Regions from separate parts of the Pseudomonas gozinkensis genome, predicted to be linked through region 1. Evidence: predicted binding sites of a transcription regulator. Region 1 holds the regulator's gene; each other region holds the start of a gene.
The links. The regulator FliA, encoded in region 1, starts transcription of late flagellar genes. The targets are predictions, from matches to a motif close to CTAAAGTTTNNNNNNNNNNNGCCGNTAA.
Positions count from the first base shown of each region.

Region 1 (3,416 bases):
CGGACAGTTGCTCAAGAATCTCGCCGGCCTCAACCAGGAAATCCTGAAGGATCTCTTCATCGGCGCCGAAGCTCATTAATGGGGTGCTCCTACAGGTCTAAAAACCCAAAAAACCTAAAATTCCAAAACTCTAGAATCCAAGGCTGGATAACAAATCGTCCACATCGTCCTGACCGGACACAACGTCTTCTCGTTTATCGGCATGAATCTGCGGACCTTCACCCTGCGAGAGATGTTTTTGTGGATCTTTTTCAGCGAGCATTGCCGCACGGTCATGTTCGATGCCCGCAAAGCGGTCCACCTGGCTGGCCATGAGCACGAGCTTGAGCAGGTTGCTTTCGACTTCGGTGACCAATTGGGTCACGCGCTTGATCACCTGACCGGTGAGGTCCTGGTAATCCTGGGCGAGCAGAATGTCGTTCAGATTGCTCGACACCGCGCGGTTGTCCGCGCTGCTGCGTGCCAGAAAACCGTCGACCCGGCGCGCCAGCTCACGGAACTCTTCAGCCCCGACCTCACGGCGCATGAAGCGGCCCCAATCGGCGCTCAAGGCCTGGGCCTCGTCAGCCAGGCCATTGACCACAGGGGTCGCGCTTTCCACCAGATCCATGGTGCGGTTGGCAGCAGCTTCGGTCAGTTTGACCACGTAGCCCAGGCGTTCGGTGGCGTCGGTGATTTGCGACACTTCCTCGGCCTGCGGCATGTGCGGATCGATCTGGAAATTGACGATCGCACTGTGCAGTTCACGCGTGAGCTTGCCCACTTCCTGGTACAGGCCACGGTCACGGGTCTGATTGAGCTCATGGATCAGTTGCACAGCGTCGCCGAACCTGCCCTTTTCAAGGCTTTCGACCAGTTCGACCGCGTGTTTTTTCAGGGTCGACTCGAAGTCGCCCTGTGAAGATTCTTTATGCTCCATAGCTCCCCCGCGCGTTCATCAGCCGATGCGTTCGAAAATCTTCTCGATTTTTTCTTTCAACGCCTGAGCCGTGAAAGGTTTGACCACATAGCCGTTCACGCCGGCCTGGGCCGCTTCGATGATCTGCTCGCGCTTGGCTTCAGCGGTCACCATCAGCACCGGCAGGTGCTTGAGCTTTTCATCGGCGCGCACGTGGCGCAGCAGGTCGATACCGGTCATGCCGGGCATGTTCCAGTCGGTCACCAGAAAGTCGATGCTGCCGCTGTTGAGCACCGGAATGGCGGTGGTGCCATCGTCGGCTTCAACGGTGTTGGTGAACCCAAGGTCACGCAACAGGTTCTTGATGATCCGCCGCATCGTTGAGAAGTCATCAACGATGAGGATTTTCATGTCTTTGTTCAATTCGACCTCCAAGCAGTCTTAAACGCGTCCAGCACCTGGACGCGCCATTTCAATCAATCCGGCAAAACACTCGATGACTGTCTGGAGCACAACAGAGCAAGACCGGTGCCGTTCACCACCGCACCAGCCTCGTTCGCAGTGTCCCCACACTGCCTTCAGCGCGCTCGCCACTCCCCCAAACGCCCCCGCAAGCGGGCCGCGCACTGGCTGTGTAACTGGCTGACCCGCGATTCACTGACGCCAAGGACTTCACCGATCTCCTTGAGGTTCAGCTCTTCGTCGTAGTACAGCGCCAACACCAGTCGCTCACGCTCCGGCAAATTGGCAATCGCGTCCGCCAGCGCAGCCTGGAAACGCTCGTCTTCCAGATCGCGCGACGGCTCCAGATGAGCACTGGCGCCATCCTCGTGCAGCCCTTCGTGTTCGCCGTCCTGCAACAGGTCGTCGAAACTGAACAGCCGGCTGCCCAGGGTGTCGTTCAAAATCCCGTAGTAATCGTCGAGACTCAATTGGAGTTCGGCCGCAACTTCGTGATCTTTAGCGTCACGGCCGGTTTTAGCTTCAATCGAGCGAATCGCGTCGCTGACCATACGGGTGTTGCGGTGAACCGAGCGCGGAGCCCAGTCCCCTTTACGGACTTCGTCGAGCATCGCACCACGGATCCGGATACCCGCGTACGTTTCAAAACTGGCGCCCTTGCTGGCGTCGTATTTGGTCGAGACTTCGAGCAGACCGATCATCCCGGCCTGGATCAGGTCTTCGACCTGCACACTGGCCGGCAATCGCGCCAGCAAGTGGTAGGCGATGCGTTTGACCAGTGGCGCGTAACGCTCGATCAGCTCGTACTGCGCGTCACGCGCCGACTTTTTGTAAAGGTTCATACCGCTGGCGGTCATAGCACAGGTCCTGCCGTTTGCTGCACGAGGCGCTCGACGAAAAATTCGAGGTGGCCACGCGGGTTGGCGGGCAGCGGCCAGGTGTCGACCTTCTGTGCGATCGCCTTGAACGCCAGTGCGCACTTGGAACGCGGGAAGGCTTCATAGACCGCACGCTGCTTCTGCACCGCCTTGCGCACGCTTTCGTCGTAGGGCACCGCGCCGACGTATTGTAGGGCGACGTCGAGGAAGCGATCCGTGACCTTGGTCAACTTGGCGAACAGATTGCGACCTTCCTGCGGGCTCTGCGCCATGTTGGCCAGGACGCGGAAGCGGTTCATGCCGTAATCGCGGTTGAGCAGCTTGATCAGCGCGTAGGCGTCGGTGATCGAGGTCGGCTCGTCGCAGACCACCAGCAAAACTTCCTGGGCTGCGCGAACAAAACTGACTACCGAGTCACCAATACCCGCAGCGGTGTCGATCACCAGTACGTCGAGATTGTCGCCGATGTCACTGAAGGCCTGAATCAGGCCGGCATGCTGGGCCGGGCTCAGGTGAACCATGCTCTGGGTGCCGGAAGCGGCCGGCACGATGCGGATCCCGCCGGGGCCTTGCAACAGCACGTCGCGCAGCTCGCAGCGGCCTTCGATCACGTCGGCCAGGGTGCGTTTGGGTGTGAGGCCCAGCAGAACGTCGACGTTCGCCAGCCCCAGGTCGGCGTCCAGCAGCATGACCCGACGGCCAAGCTCTGCCAGGGCCAGGGACAAGTTCACTGACACATTAGTCTTGCCGACGCCACCTTTGCCGCCGGTCACCGCGATCACCTGTACGGGATGCATGCTGCCCATGTTATTTCTTTACCTTGTCTTGCATAGACGGAGGCCACATTACTGGCTGCGCGTTCACAACCGGAACAATGCATGGCAGACCATCGATGTAGGTACAAAAACGGTTCATTACCTCAGCCAACCTGCTTGGTCGGACTGTGGTAGATATCAGCGAACATGTCAGCCATGGCTTCTTCGCTGGGTTCTTCCTGCATTTGCACACTGACGGCGCGGCTGACCAGTTGATGACGGCGCGGCAGATGCAGATCATCCGGAATACGCGGCCCATCGGTCAGGTAGGCGACCGGCAGTTCGTGACTGATCGCCAGGCTCAGCACTTCGCCGAGGCTGGCCGTCTCATCCAGTTTAGTCAGGATGCACCCGGCAAGCCCG
Region 1 covers NZ_CP062253.1:1,820,259-1,823,674, reverse strand. Annotated here, with positions in the region: gene IHQ43_RS08205 (chemotaxis protein CheA) at 1-76, opposite strand, end outside; gene IHQ43_RS08200 (protein phosphatase CheZ) at 131-919, opposite strand; gene IHQ43_RS08195 (chemotaxis response regulator CheY) at 938-1,309, opposite strand; gene fliA (RNA polymerase sigma factor FliA) at 1,477-2,217, opposite strand; gene fleN (flagellar synthesis regulator FleN) at 2,214-3,044, opposite strand; gene flhF (flagellar biosynthesis GTPase FlhF) at 3,158-3,416, opposite strand, start outside.

Region 2 (3,416 bases), 1.4 Mb from region 1:
CCACTGAGCGCAAGATGACAAAACTGTCAGCGAACCTTGAAGCGCCCCATGATTGCGCTCACCCGGCTGTTGGCTTCAAGCAACTGGCGGGTGTTGAGTTCGCTGGCCTGGCCGCTTTCCACCAGCTCATCGACCATGTGGCGTATCTGCACCATGCTGCGGTTGATCTCTTCGGTGACCGCGCTTTGCTGTTCGGCCGCGGTGGCGATCTGCGTGCTGAGGCTATTGATGTGGCTGACCGATCCGGCCATTTCATCGAGCCCGGCGTTGACCCGGGCCGTGGCATCGGCGGCCGACTGGCAACTGGCCTGGGTGTTTTCCATGGCGCTGACCGACGAGCTCACGCCTTGGGTCAGGCGGCTCAACATTTCGTTGATTTCCGAGGTGCTGGCCTGGGTGCGGGCGGCGAGGGCACGGACTTCGTCCGCCACCACCGCAAAACCACGACCCTGTTCACCGGCGCGCGCCGCTTCAATCGCTGCGTTGAGTGCCAGCAGGTTGGTCTGACCGGCAATGGCACCGATCACGCCGAGGATTTCGGTGATGCGCTGGGCATCCTGCTGCATGCTTTCGACCTTGTGGGTGGCGCTCGCCACTTCATCGATCAGCGCCACCACGCTGCCGGACGCTTCACCGACCACGACGCGGGATCGGTCGGCGTTTTCGTTGGCGCGCTGGGTGAAGGCGGCGGTTTCGGCGGCATTTTGCGCGACGCTTTCGGCGGTCGAGCTCATTTCGTTGATCGCGGTAACGGTCTGGTCGGTCTCTGAGGCGTGGCGCAGCAGAATCTGGCTGGTGTGCGCCGAGGTGCGTTGCAGGTTGTCGAGGCTGGAAGCCATGGCACCGGTGGCCTGGGTGACTTCGCCGATCATGTTCTGCAGGTAGGCGATGAAGGTGTTGACCGAATGCCCGATGGCGCCGAGTTCATCTTCAGCGCGGATGGTGATGCGCCGGGTCAGATCGGCATCGCCGCTGGACAGCGAATCGATGTTGGCTTTCAGCGCTTTCATGCGCGAGACCAGTTGGCGGATCGCGTAGACCTGCAACAGCACCAGCAGGATCACCAGCGGAATCTGCAACAGGCTCAGGCTGCTGAGCACGTCGTCACGTTGCGCGGTAAGCATTTTGGTCGGCAGCGCGGTGGCGAGAAACCACGGGGTGCCTTCGATCGGACGCATGAAGAACGTGCTGGCTTCACCGTTGTTGTCGAACTCGACACGCTGCGCCTGCTCGCGGTTTTGCAGTCCGGCCTTGACCTGGCTGGCGAAAGTCGAGCCGCCGGCCAGTTCGCTGATGTTTTTCAGCACGATCGGTCCGCTGATGCGCGAACTGTTGCTGATGATCTTGCCGTCGCCCTCGACGATCAGCATTTCGGCGTTGAGGTCTTTTTCCTTGCGCGCCACCAGGTCGTTGAAGAAGCCCAGGGTCACGTCGATGGTCGAGACGCCCCAGGCGCTGCCGTTTTTCTGGATGGCCATGGCGCAGTTGGTGCGCGGTTCGGCGCTGGCGTCATCTTTATAGGCTGCCGCCCAGGCGCATTGGCCACGCGGGGTCTGCATGCCGCCCTTGTACCAGCTCTGGTCGTAATAGTTGGGGGCTGCGTCGCTGTTCCAGAAGGTGTTCACCGCCAGTTTGCCGGAAGCATCCCGGTGCCAGAACGTGCTGAACTTGTTGCGCCCGGCCTCACGCTGGCCGGGCAACGGCCAGATACCGCCGCCGAATACTTTGAGTTCGCCGTATTGATCCACCAACCCCGGCAACACCGTGTCGATGGCAGCGCTGTCGAGCAGCGGGATGGTCTGGGTGATGCTGCGCTGTTGCGCCTGGACCTTGTTCAATTCGCCCTGGATCTGTTCGGCCACTTCAGCGATGCGGTTGAGCACCACCTGTTCTTCGGTATGGCGCAATTTTGGCGCGACCAACTGGCTGATGCCAACCACGGTCAGCACCGACAGCAACAGTATGAACAGAACCAGAAACAGCGTGTAGCGAGCCTGAATGGTGCGGAATGCGGGCATGGAAACCGGTCCTTGAGCAGGGATTCTTATTGTGGGCAGGGGAAAAACAGCGCGGGTTTCCTAGCGTATCGTCGAGACGTCGGGAAGCTTTAGGTACTTTCGTCCTAAAAGAGGCGAGCCCGACCAAAGGAACGTATCGGGACTGACACACAAGAACTAACCGTCCCGAACATTAGAGCAATGAACCCACTTTCATCTCATTGTCATAAACGCTCTAGTCCAGCATTTCCGGGCCTGTTGCCGGTTTGTATCGTGAATGTACAAGAATTGTAAAAAAATGCAGAAAGGAGTTGGTGCCACTAGTTTGCCGGACGATACTCCGGGCAACTCAAAAGTCGTTCAACAAGGAATTTTTCATGTCTTCCTCGCAAGGAGCCTGCTCATGACTATCGGCTATACCGGTGCCTGGCAACCCAAGACGGGTTTGCTGGTTCGAGACACAGGAAGCTCGAGCAAACCGGTTTCTCAAAGCGTGAAAGTCAAGCAGATGCTGGCTCTGGTCGGCAACGACCCCACCGCGATCAGTACCGCGGAGATGGACAAGCAGGGGCTGCACAAGAACATCAAGGGTTTCGATCCGACCAATGTTTCGGCCAAGCAATTGGGTAGTCTGAGTGCAATGCTGCGCAGCCGGGGGCTGATTTCCGAGATCACGTCCATGACCTTGCTCAACGCCGGCGACAAGTTTGATCGCTTCGGCGTACAGAAGGATCCGGACGCCAAGTTCAATGCGCTGGAGTACTTCGCGACGCAGCTGGATACCATCCAGAACAACAATCTCAAGGGCAACAAGTACGCGAATACGTTGATCCCCGAGTTCAAGAAAGCCATCTATGTGCTGCAGAACCTGCAGACCTACGGGCAGGGGGGCGAGCGCAAGCCTCCGACCGACAAAGGTGTCAGCGCCAAGGCGTGATCAGGCAGGCCCGCCCCGGCAACGGAGCGGGCCTCGTCGTTTATGGAGCCTTGATGTCGTCCTGCAGAAGCTGCATCCACGGACAGTGCAATGTGAGCGTTTTTGGCGGGAGTCCGCGATGAAACAGCGCCAGCCATCCTGCCCCTTTTTCATCGGGTGCCAATCCAGTGAACCTGAAACCGATGGTCGACAACTGATGCCAGGCGCTGTCGAAACCCTGCGCCAGTCTGAGCCTGAGCGAAATCAGCCAATGGTCCGGCAACTCCTGCAGTTGCTTGAGCAATCCGTCGTCAAGCGCCTCCAGTACGCCGTCATAGCGCCCCCAACGCTGATCCAGTTGTATGGGTTCGCCGATCCAGGGTGATGCGTTGTCCCGTGTTCCAAACCGGTCGACCATCTGCTGCATGAACTCGCGGCAGCCATCCGGCCATTCGAGTCTTGGCAACGGACGCTGGTATCCGTCGATCCGCAGATAACCGAGC
Region 2 covers NZ_CP062253.1:3,204,419-3,207,834, forward strand. Annotated here, with positions in the region: gene IHQ43_RS14195 (methyl-accepting chemotaxis protein) at 27-2,018, opposite strand; gene IHQ43_RS14200 (hypothetical protein) at 2,401-2,934, shown strand; gene IHQ43_RS14205 (GNAT family N-acetyltransferase) at 2,975-3,416, opposite strand, start outside.
Region 2: IHQ43_RS14195 (methyl-accepting chemotaxis protein) is a predicted target of FliA. The motif match lies at 2,084-2,111, and genes of this name have one in related genera.

Region 3 (3,416 bases), 3.2 Mb from region 1:
GTCTGGCCGTAAGCCAGACCGGCGAGGGTCGCGGTGTCGAAGCTGGAGAACGGGTGGAACGGGTTGCGCTTCATGTCCAGCCGCGCAACGGCAGCGTTCAGGAAGCCCAGGTCGAAGCTGCTGTTGTGGCCGACCAGAATCGCCCGCTTGCAGCCGTTGGCCTTCAAGGCCTTGCGCACGCCGCGGAAGATGTCGGTCAGGGCCGTTTCTTCGCTGACGGCCATGCGCAACGGGTGATCGAGCTTGATCCCGGTGAACTCCAGCGCGGCCGCTTCAACGTTGGCGCCTTCGAACGGCTCGACACGGAAGAAGTAGGTGTGATCCGGGTAGACGAAACCCTTTTCATCCATGGCGATGGTGGTCGCGGCAATCTCCAGCAAAGCGTCGGTGGCCGAGTTGAAACCACCGGTTTCTACGTCGACGACAACCGGCAGGTAGCCGCGAAAGCGTGCTGCCATTGGATGGCGCGAACCGCCGCCACCTTGACCGTCCAGTTCGTCGTCGAAATGGTCTTCACTCACGCGTGTTCCTCCAGCAGGCGCCAGCGCAGTTTTTCACCGGCGCGCAGCGGGATAACGGTCAGCTCGCCGAAAGGCAGGCTGGTCGGGGCGGTCCATTCGTCACGAACCAGGGTGATGCGATCGGTGTTGGCCGGCAGGCCGTAGAAACGCGGGCCGTTGAGGCTGGCGAACGCTTCGAGCTTGTCCAGCGCATTGCGCTGTTCGAAGGCTTCGGCATACAGCTCGATGGCGGCGTACGCGGTGTAGCAGCCGGCGCAGCCGCAGGCGGCTTCCTTGGCGTGCTGGGCGTGCGGCGCCGAGTCGGTACCGAGGAAGAACTTCGCGCTGCCACTGGTGGCGGCGTCGAGCAGGGCTTCCTGGTGCGTGTTGCGCTTGAGGATCGGCAGGCAATAGAAGTGCGGCCGGATCCCGCCCACCAGCATGTGGTTGCGGTTGTAGAGCAGGTGATGCGCGGTGATGGTCGCGCCGACGTTGGCCGAAGCCTCGTTGACGAACTGCACGGCGTCGCCGGTGGTGATGTGTTCGAAGACCACTTTCAGCGTCGGGAAGCGCTCGACCACGCGGCGCATGTGCTCGTCGATGAAGATTTTTTCGCGGTCGAACACGTCGACGTCGCCACGGGTGACTTCACCGTGGATCAACAGCGGCATGCCGACTTCGGCCATGGCTTCCAGCGCCGGGAAAATCTTGTCGATGCTGGTGACCCCGGAATCGGAGTTGGTGGTGGCGCCGGCCGGGTACAGCTTGGCGGCATGCACGAAACCGCTGGCCTTGGCTTCACGGATTTCTTCGGGCTGGGTGCGGTCGGTGAGGTACAGCACCATCAGCGGCTCGAAACGACTGCCGGCCGGGCGGGCAGCGAGAATCCGCTGGCGATAGCCGTCGGCTTCAGCGGCGTTGCGCACCGGAGGTACCAGGTTGGGCATGATGATGGCGCGACCAAAGGTGCGCGCGACATCCGCAACGGTATTGGTCAACACGGCACCATCGCGAAGATGAATGTGCCAGTCGTCGGGACGCAGCAGGGTCAGGCGGTCGGACATGAGGGGATTCCAGGCGGGTCAAACTGAGGCGAATGCTACCGGAAAAGACTCTTGCAGGCACTCGCTATCAAGTTTTGCGACGAGCGTCCGATATCCCGTAGGTATGCCGTAAAGATGTATGTCTCGGTCTTTTTTGTTGTAGAAACCAATGGAGCCTCCCGTGCGCCAGCGATATCTAGCCTTGCTCAGTGTGTTTGCCAGCCTTCCAGCGATGGCACTGACCTACCAGACCCGTCTGGAGAACATTGAGTGGACGGTCGAGGGCGACAAGTTCGAGTGCCGTCTGACGCAGCCGATCACCGACTTCGGTTCGGGGCAATTCGTGCGCAAGGCCGGCGAGCAGGCGACCTTTCGCCTGAACGCCTACAACGCCATGCTCGGCGGCGGTTCGGCGACCTTGCTGGCGGCGGCCGCGCCGTGGCAGCCGGGACGTGGCGACATCAATCTGGGCACTGTCCGGTTGGGCAGCGGCAACGTGTTGTTCAACAGTTCTCAATCCCAGGCCGGGCAGTTGATCAGCGGGCTGATGGACGGTCGCAGCCCGGTGGTACGCCGGGCATCGGGCGATGGTCGGGTGTCGGAAGTGCGGCTTTTGCCGGTCAAGTTCAGCAAGGCGTTCAACGACTATCAGACCTGCGTGGCGAAACTCTTGCCGCAGAATTTCGATCAGGTCAAACAGTCGCAGATCGGCTTCCCCGGCGAAGGCATCGAGCTGGACGCTGCCGCCAAGGCCAAGCTGCAAGTGATGCTCGAATATATGAAGGCCGATCCGACGGTCAATCACATCGAACTCGACGGCCACTCCGACAACAGCGGCAATCGCCTGACCAATCGCGAACTGTCGCGCCGCCGCGCGCTGGCAGTGGTCGACTTCTTCAAGGCCAACGGCATCCAGGAATCGCAGATCACCGTGCGTTTCCATGGAGAGCGCTACCCGTTGGTGCCGAACACCAATGCCGCCAACCGGGCCAAGAACCGTCGGGTCAATGTGCATCTGGCGCGGGTGGCACCAACGGCGGCTCCGGCACCGACGGCCAGCGCCCCGGCCAATGCTGCGGCGACTTCCTGACCCGTTGGTCATCGTCGCCCTCTCGACAGATTCTGTCGCTTTGTCGTCTTAAGCTGTCGCGCCTCTGTAAATTATCGCGTTTGAGCGGTAGACTCCTCGGCTTTCCGTAGAACCCCGTGGAGTGATGGCATGGCGGACGTAAACAAGGTCGTTCTGGCGTATTCCGGCGGCCTGGACACTTCGGTGATCCTCAAGTGGCTGCAGGATACTTATAACTGTGAAGTCGTGACCTTCACCGCTGACCTGGGTCAGGGCGAAGAAGTCGAGCCGGCTCGCGCCAAGGCGCAGGCCATGGGCGTCAAAGAAATCTACATCGACGACCTGCGCGAAGAATTCGTGCGTGACTTCGTGTTCCCGATGTTCCGCGCCAACACCGTTTACGAGGGCGAGTACCTGCTGGGTACTTCCATCGCGCGTCCGCTGATCGCCAAGCGTCTGATCGAAATCGCCAACGAAACCGGCGCCGACGCCATTTCCCACGGTGCCACCGGCAAAGGCAACGACCAGGTCCGTTTCGAACTGGGTGCCTACGCACTCAAGCCAGGCGTGAAAGTGATCGCTCCATGGCGCGAGTGGGACCTGCTGTCCCGCGAGAAGCTGATGGACTACGCCGAGAAGCACGCGATCCCGATCGAGCGTCACGGCAAGAAGAAATCCCCGTACTCGATGGACGCCAACCTGCTGCACATCTCCTATGAAGGCGGCGTGCTGGAAGACACCTGGACCGAGCACGAAGAAGACATGTGGCGCTGGACCGTCTCCCCGGAGAAGGCTCCTGACACC
Region 3 covers NZ_CP062253.1:5,223,273-5,226,688, reverse strand. Annotated here, with positions in the region: gene rnt (ribonuclease T) at 1-521, opposite strand, end outside; gene pyrC (dihydroorotase) at 518-1,564, opposite strand; gene IHQ43_RS23185 (flagellar protein MotY) at 1,725-2,633, shown strand; gene IHQ43_RS23180 (argininosuccinate synthase) at 2,763-3,416, shown strand, end outside.
Region 3: IHQ43_RS23185 (flagellar protein MotY) is a predicted target of FliA. The motif match lies at 1,631-1,658, and genes of this name have one in related genera.

Region 4 (3,416 bases), 3.1 Mb from region 1:
GTTGTTACGTGTTTGTGCGTCATTGAAGTGTCCATTGCTCAAGCCTCCTTGCGCCGACGTGCAATCAAGGCCCATGCGCCCAGGCCGATCAGCAAGCACGCGAGAATGATGACCGGGATCGTAAACTTCGCCATCACCGCCAATGGCGCCTGGGGTCCACCGTTACGTACCTGTGCCACATCGGCGGCCGTGACAATGGTGTCGGCATTGCCGTAGCGCGACAGCACGTAGTTGCTGACGTCGGCAATCTGCTGGTCGTTCAGGCGGTCGGTGAACAGTGCGTCCGGGCCGAATGCCGGCATGTCGATGGCCACACCGTCGACTTCACGATGCACCCCGTACACGATGGCCGCGATCAGGTTGTCGCTGCGACTGGTGGCCGTGTTGTGAAACAGTGATGGATATTCCCGGGTGCCCTGACCGTCCGGCTGATGGCAATTGGCGCAAGTGCCACTGAAAACATGCCAGCCCGGGTTGTCCCCCGGCTTGCCTCCGCGCAGCGTCAGCTCATCGACCGAAGCCTGACCGTACTCATGCCGGGCCTTGCTCTCCCCGGTCTTGATCGGCGTCGTCTGCAACAGATAGGCCGCGATGGCTTTGAGATCCACATCGCTCAGATGCTGCAGACTGTTTTCCACCGCCTCGGCCATCGGCCCCGCTGCCTGGGCCTTGCCCTCGACGTGACCGGTGCGCAGATACGCCACGATCTCATCGCTCGACCAGGCACCGATGCCGCTGACCTTGTCGGAAGTGATATTGGGGGCATACCAACTGCCCAGTGATCCGCCGGCCAACGGTTTTGCGCCGTCGGCCGCCATCAGGACATTGCGCGGCGTGTGGCAGGTATCGCAGTGAGCCAGGCCGTTGACCAGATAGTCGCCACGATTGACCTCGGCGGACTTGGCCGGATCCGGAGTGAAGCGTGTTTTGCTGTGGAACAGCGCGTTCCAGCCAATCATCGATGCACGGATATTGAACGGGAAATCCAGCGCGGTTTTCTGGTTCTGCGTATCGACCGGCGTCACTTCATGCATGAAGTAGTCGTAGAGCGCAGCAATGTCACTGTCGGTGATTTTCGAATAAGAGGTGTAGGGCATTGCCGGGTACAGTCGAGTGCCGTCGGCCGCCACCCCGTCACGCACCGCGCGAGCGAATTGCTCTGAGGTGTAATCGCCGATACCCGCCGTTTTCGAAGGCGTGATGTTGGTCGAATAAATGGTGCCCATCGGTGAACTGAGCGGATAGCCGCCCGCAAAAGCCTTGCCGCCTGGCGCCGTGTGGCAAGCCACACAGTCAGCCGCTACCGCCAGACGCTTGCCCACCGACGCAGTGCTGTCGAGTGCCTCGCCATGTGCTGCCCCGGCCGTGGCGATCAACAGCGTAACCAATCCGGCAAAGGCGTACCCCCTGCGTTTCCCTTTATCAATGCGACGCGACATGAGTCCTACCCTAGGCTGCTTCGTTCTTTTTTTTCACGGTTCTGGAAATCACGAACACGGCATCCTCGCCATCTTGGAGCCAAGGACGAAGAGGTACGATGTCGTACGTATTTTTTGGAATATTCCACACAATGTAACACTTGGCAATAAATAGAAAAGGCCAAGTGCCATCTTTTGTATGTGTGTGCTGAGTGCTCTAAATCAGTAGTTACAAGGGATTCAATGCAGAATATATTTGGACAAGAAACAACTGGTAACCCTCCAGTTGTGGACTCAGCAGCCGAAAGATGTACGACGACTATCCATTTTCCTACGAGCTGTGCTCGATATTGTCCCGCCCCCCAAACATGTCAGCAGGATGCCTTTATGACTTGGTTGAATGACGCAAGACTCTCCACGAAATTGATCACGGCCTTTGCGGCGTGCGCCTTCATCACCTTGGGGGTAGGCCTGCTGGGCAGCCGAGGAGTGACCGAGCTCTCGACGAGCCTCAGATCGGTGTTTGGCAACAACCTCGTCGCCGTCGCCAACATCGCGCAGACCAAAATCAAGGCCGTCGGACAGACCCGCGACATGTATCGGCTTTACGTCGCCACTGCCGCCAACCTGCCACAGAGCACCAAGGACGAATTCCTCGCCTCGATGAGCGCCAACCAGTTGGCAAGTGAAAAAGCCTTCGCCGAATACCGAAAAACCGAGCTTGCCGACGACGAACGTGCAGCCGGTGACCGAATGGAAAAAGCCTGGCCCGTTTACCAGGCGATCGTGCAAAGGTATCTGGCCCTGATGAAGGCTGGCGACCTGGAAAACGGCCGCGAACTGCTGCTCGGCGACCTGCAGAAAACCTACCGCGTCGTCATGGACGAATTGACCATCATGTCCAATTCGAACGACCTGCAAGTCAGCGAAGCCGCAAAGCAATCGGTTCTGACGGAGTCCTCCGCCAAGACGTCTCTGTATATCGGCATCGTGCTGGCCTTCATCACAGCAATTCTGCTGGGTCTGTTCATCAGCCGACTGATCAGCCGCCCCATTTCCAAAGCCGTTGAAAGTGCCCGGAACATTGCCGGGGGCGACCTGACTCAGCACATCGTCAGCACCGGCCGCGACGAGGCCGGGCAGTTGCTAACAGCCCTGGCCGAGATGCAGGGCAGCCTGAAAAGCACTATCCAGCAGATCGCCAGCGCAGCAGACCAACTGGCTTCAGCTGCCGAAGAACTCACCGCCGTCACTGACAATGGAAGCCGTGGCCTGATACGTCAGAACGACGAGATCCAGCAGGCTGCAACCGCTGTCACGGAGATGACCTCCGCCGTGGAGGAAGTCGCGCGCAACGCCGTATCCACTTCTGAGGCCTCCCAAGCCACCAGCCGGGAAGCCGGCAATGGACGCGATCAAGCGCGAAGCGCCGTCGCCGCGATCAACCATGCAACCACGGAAATCGCCACCTCCACCACGATGGTCAAAGACCTGGCGGAGAAAGTTCGAGACATCGGCAAGGTCCTGGACGTGATCAGGGGAATTGCAGAGCAAACCAATCTGCTGGCACTTAACGCAGCCATCGAAGCCGCACGTGCGGGTGAGCAGGGTCGAGGTTTTGCTGTGGTCGCCGACGAGGTACGAGCCCTGGCGGCAAGAACCCAAGCTTCGACGGGGGAAATCGAAGGCATGATCAACGATGTGCGCAACAGTGCAGACGAAGCCGTTGGCGCCATGGGGAAAAGCCAGGCGCTGGTCAGCGAAACCCAGTCACTGGCACAAGCGACCGGCCAGGCACTGGAACTGATCGCCGACGGCATCTCGCAGATCAATGATCGCAACCTCGTCATCGCCACAGCCTCGGAAGAACAGGCACATGTTGCTCGCGAAGTGGATCGCAATCTGGTCAACATCCAGGATCTGTCCACCCAAACGGCGGCAGGTGCGCATCAGACCAGCGCCTCGACCCAGGAATTGTCCAACCTGGCGGCGTCGTTC
Region 4 covers NZ_CP062253.1:4,921,542-4,924,957, forward strand. Annotated here, with positions in the region: gene IHQ43_RS21855 (sorbitol dehydrogenase family protein) at 1-35, opposite strand, end outside; gene IHQ43_RS21860 (cytochrome c) at 39-1,439, opposite strand; gene IHQ43_RS21865 (methyl-accepting chemotaxis protein) at 1,806-3,416, shown strand, end outside.
Region 4: IHQ43_RS21865 (methyl-accepting chemotaxis protein) is a predicted target of FliA. The motif match lies at 1,699-1,726, and genes of this name have one in related genera.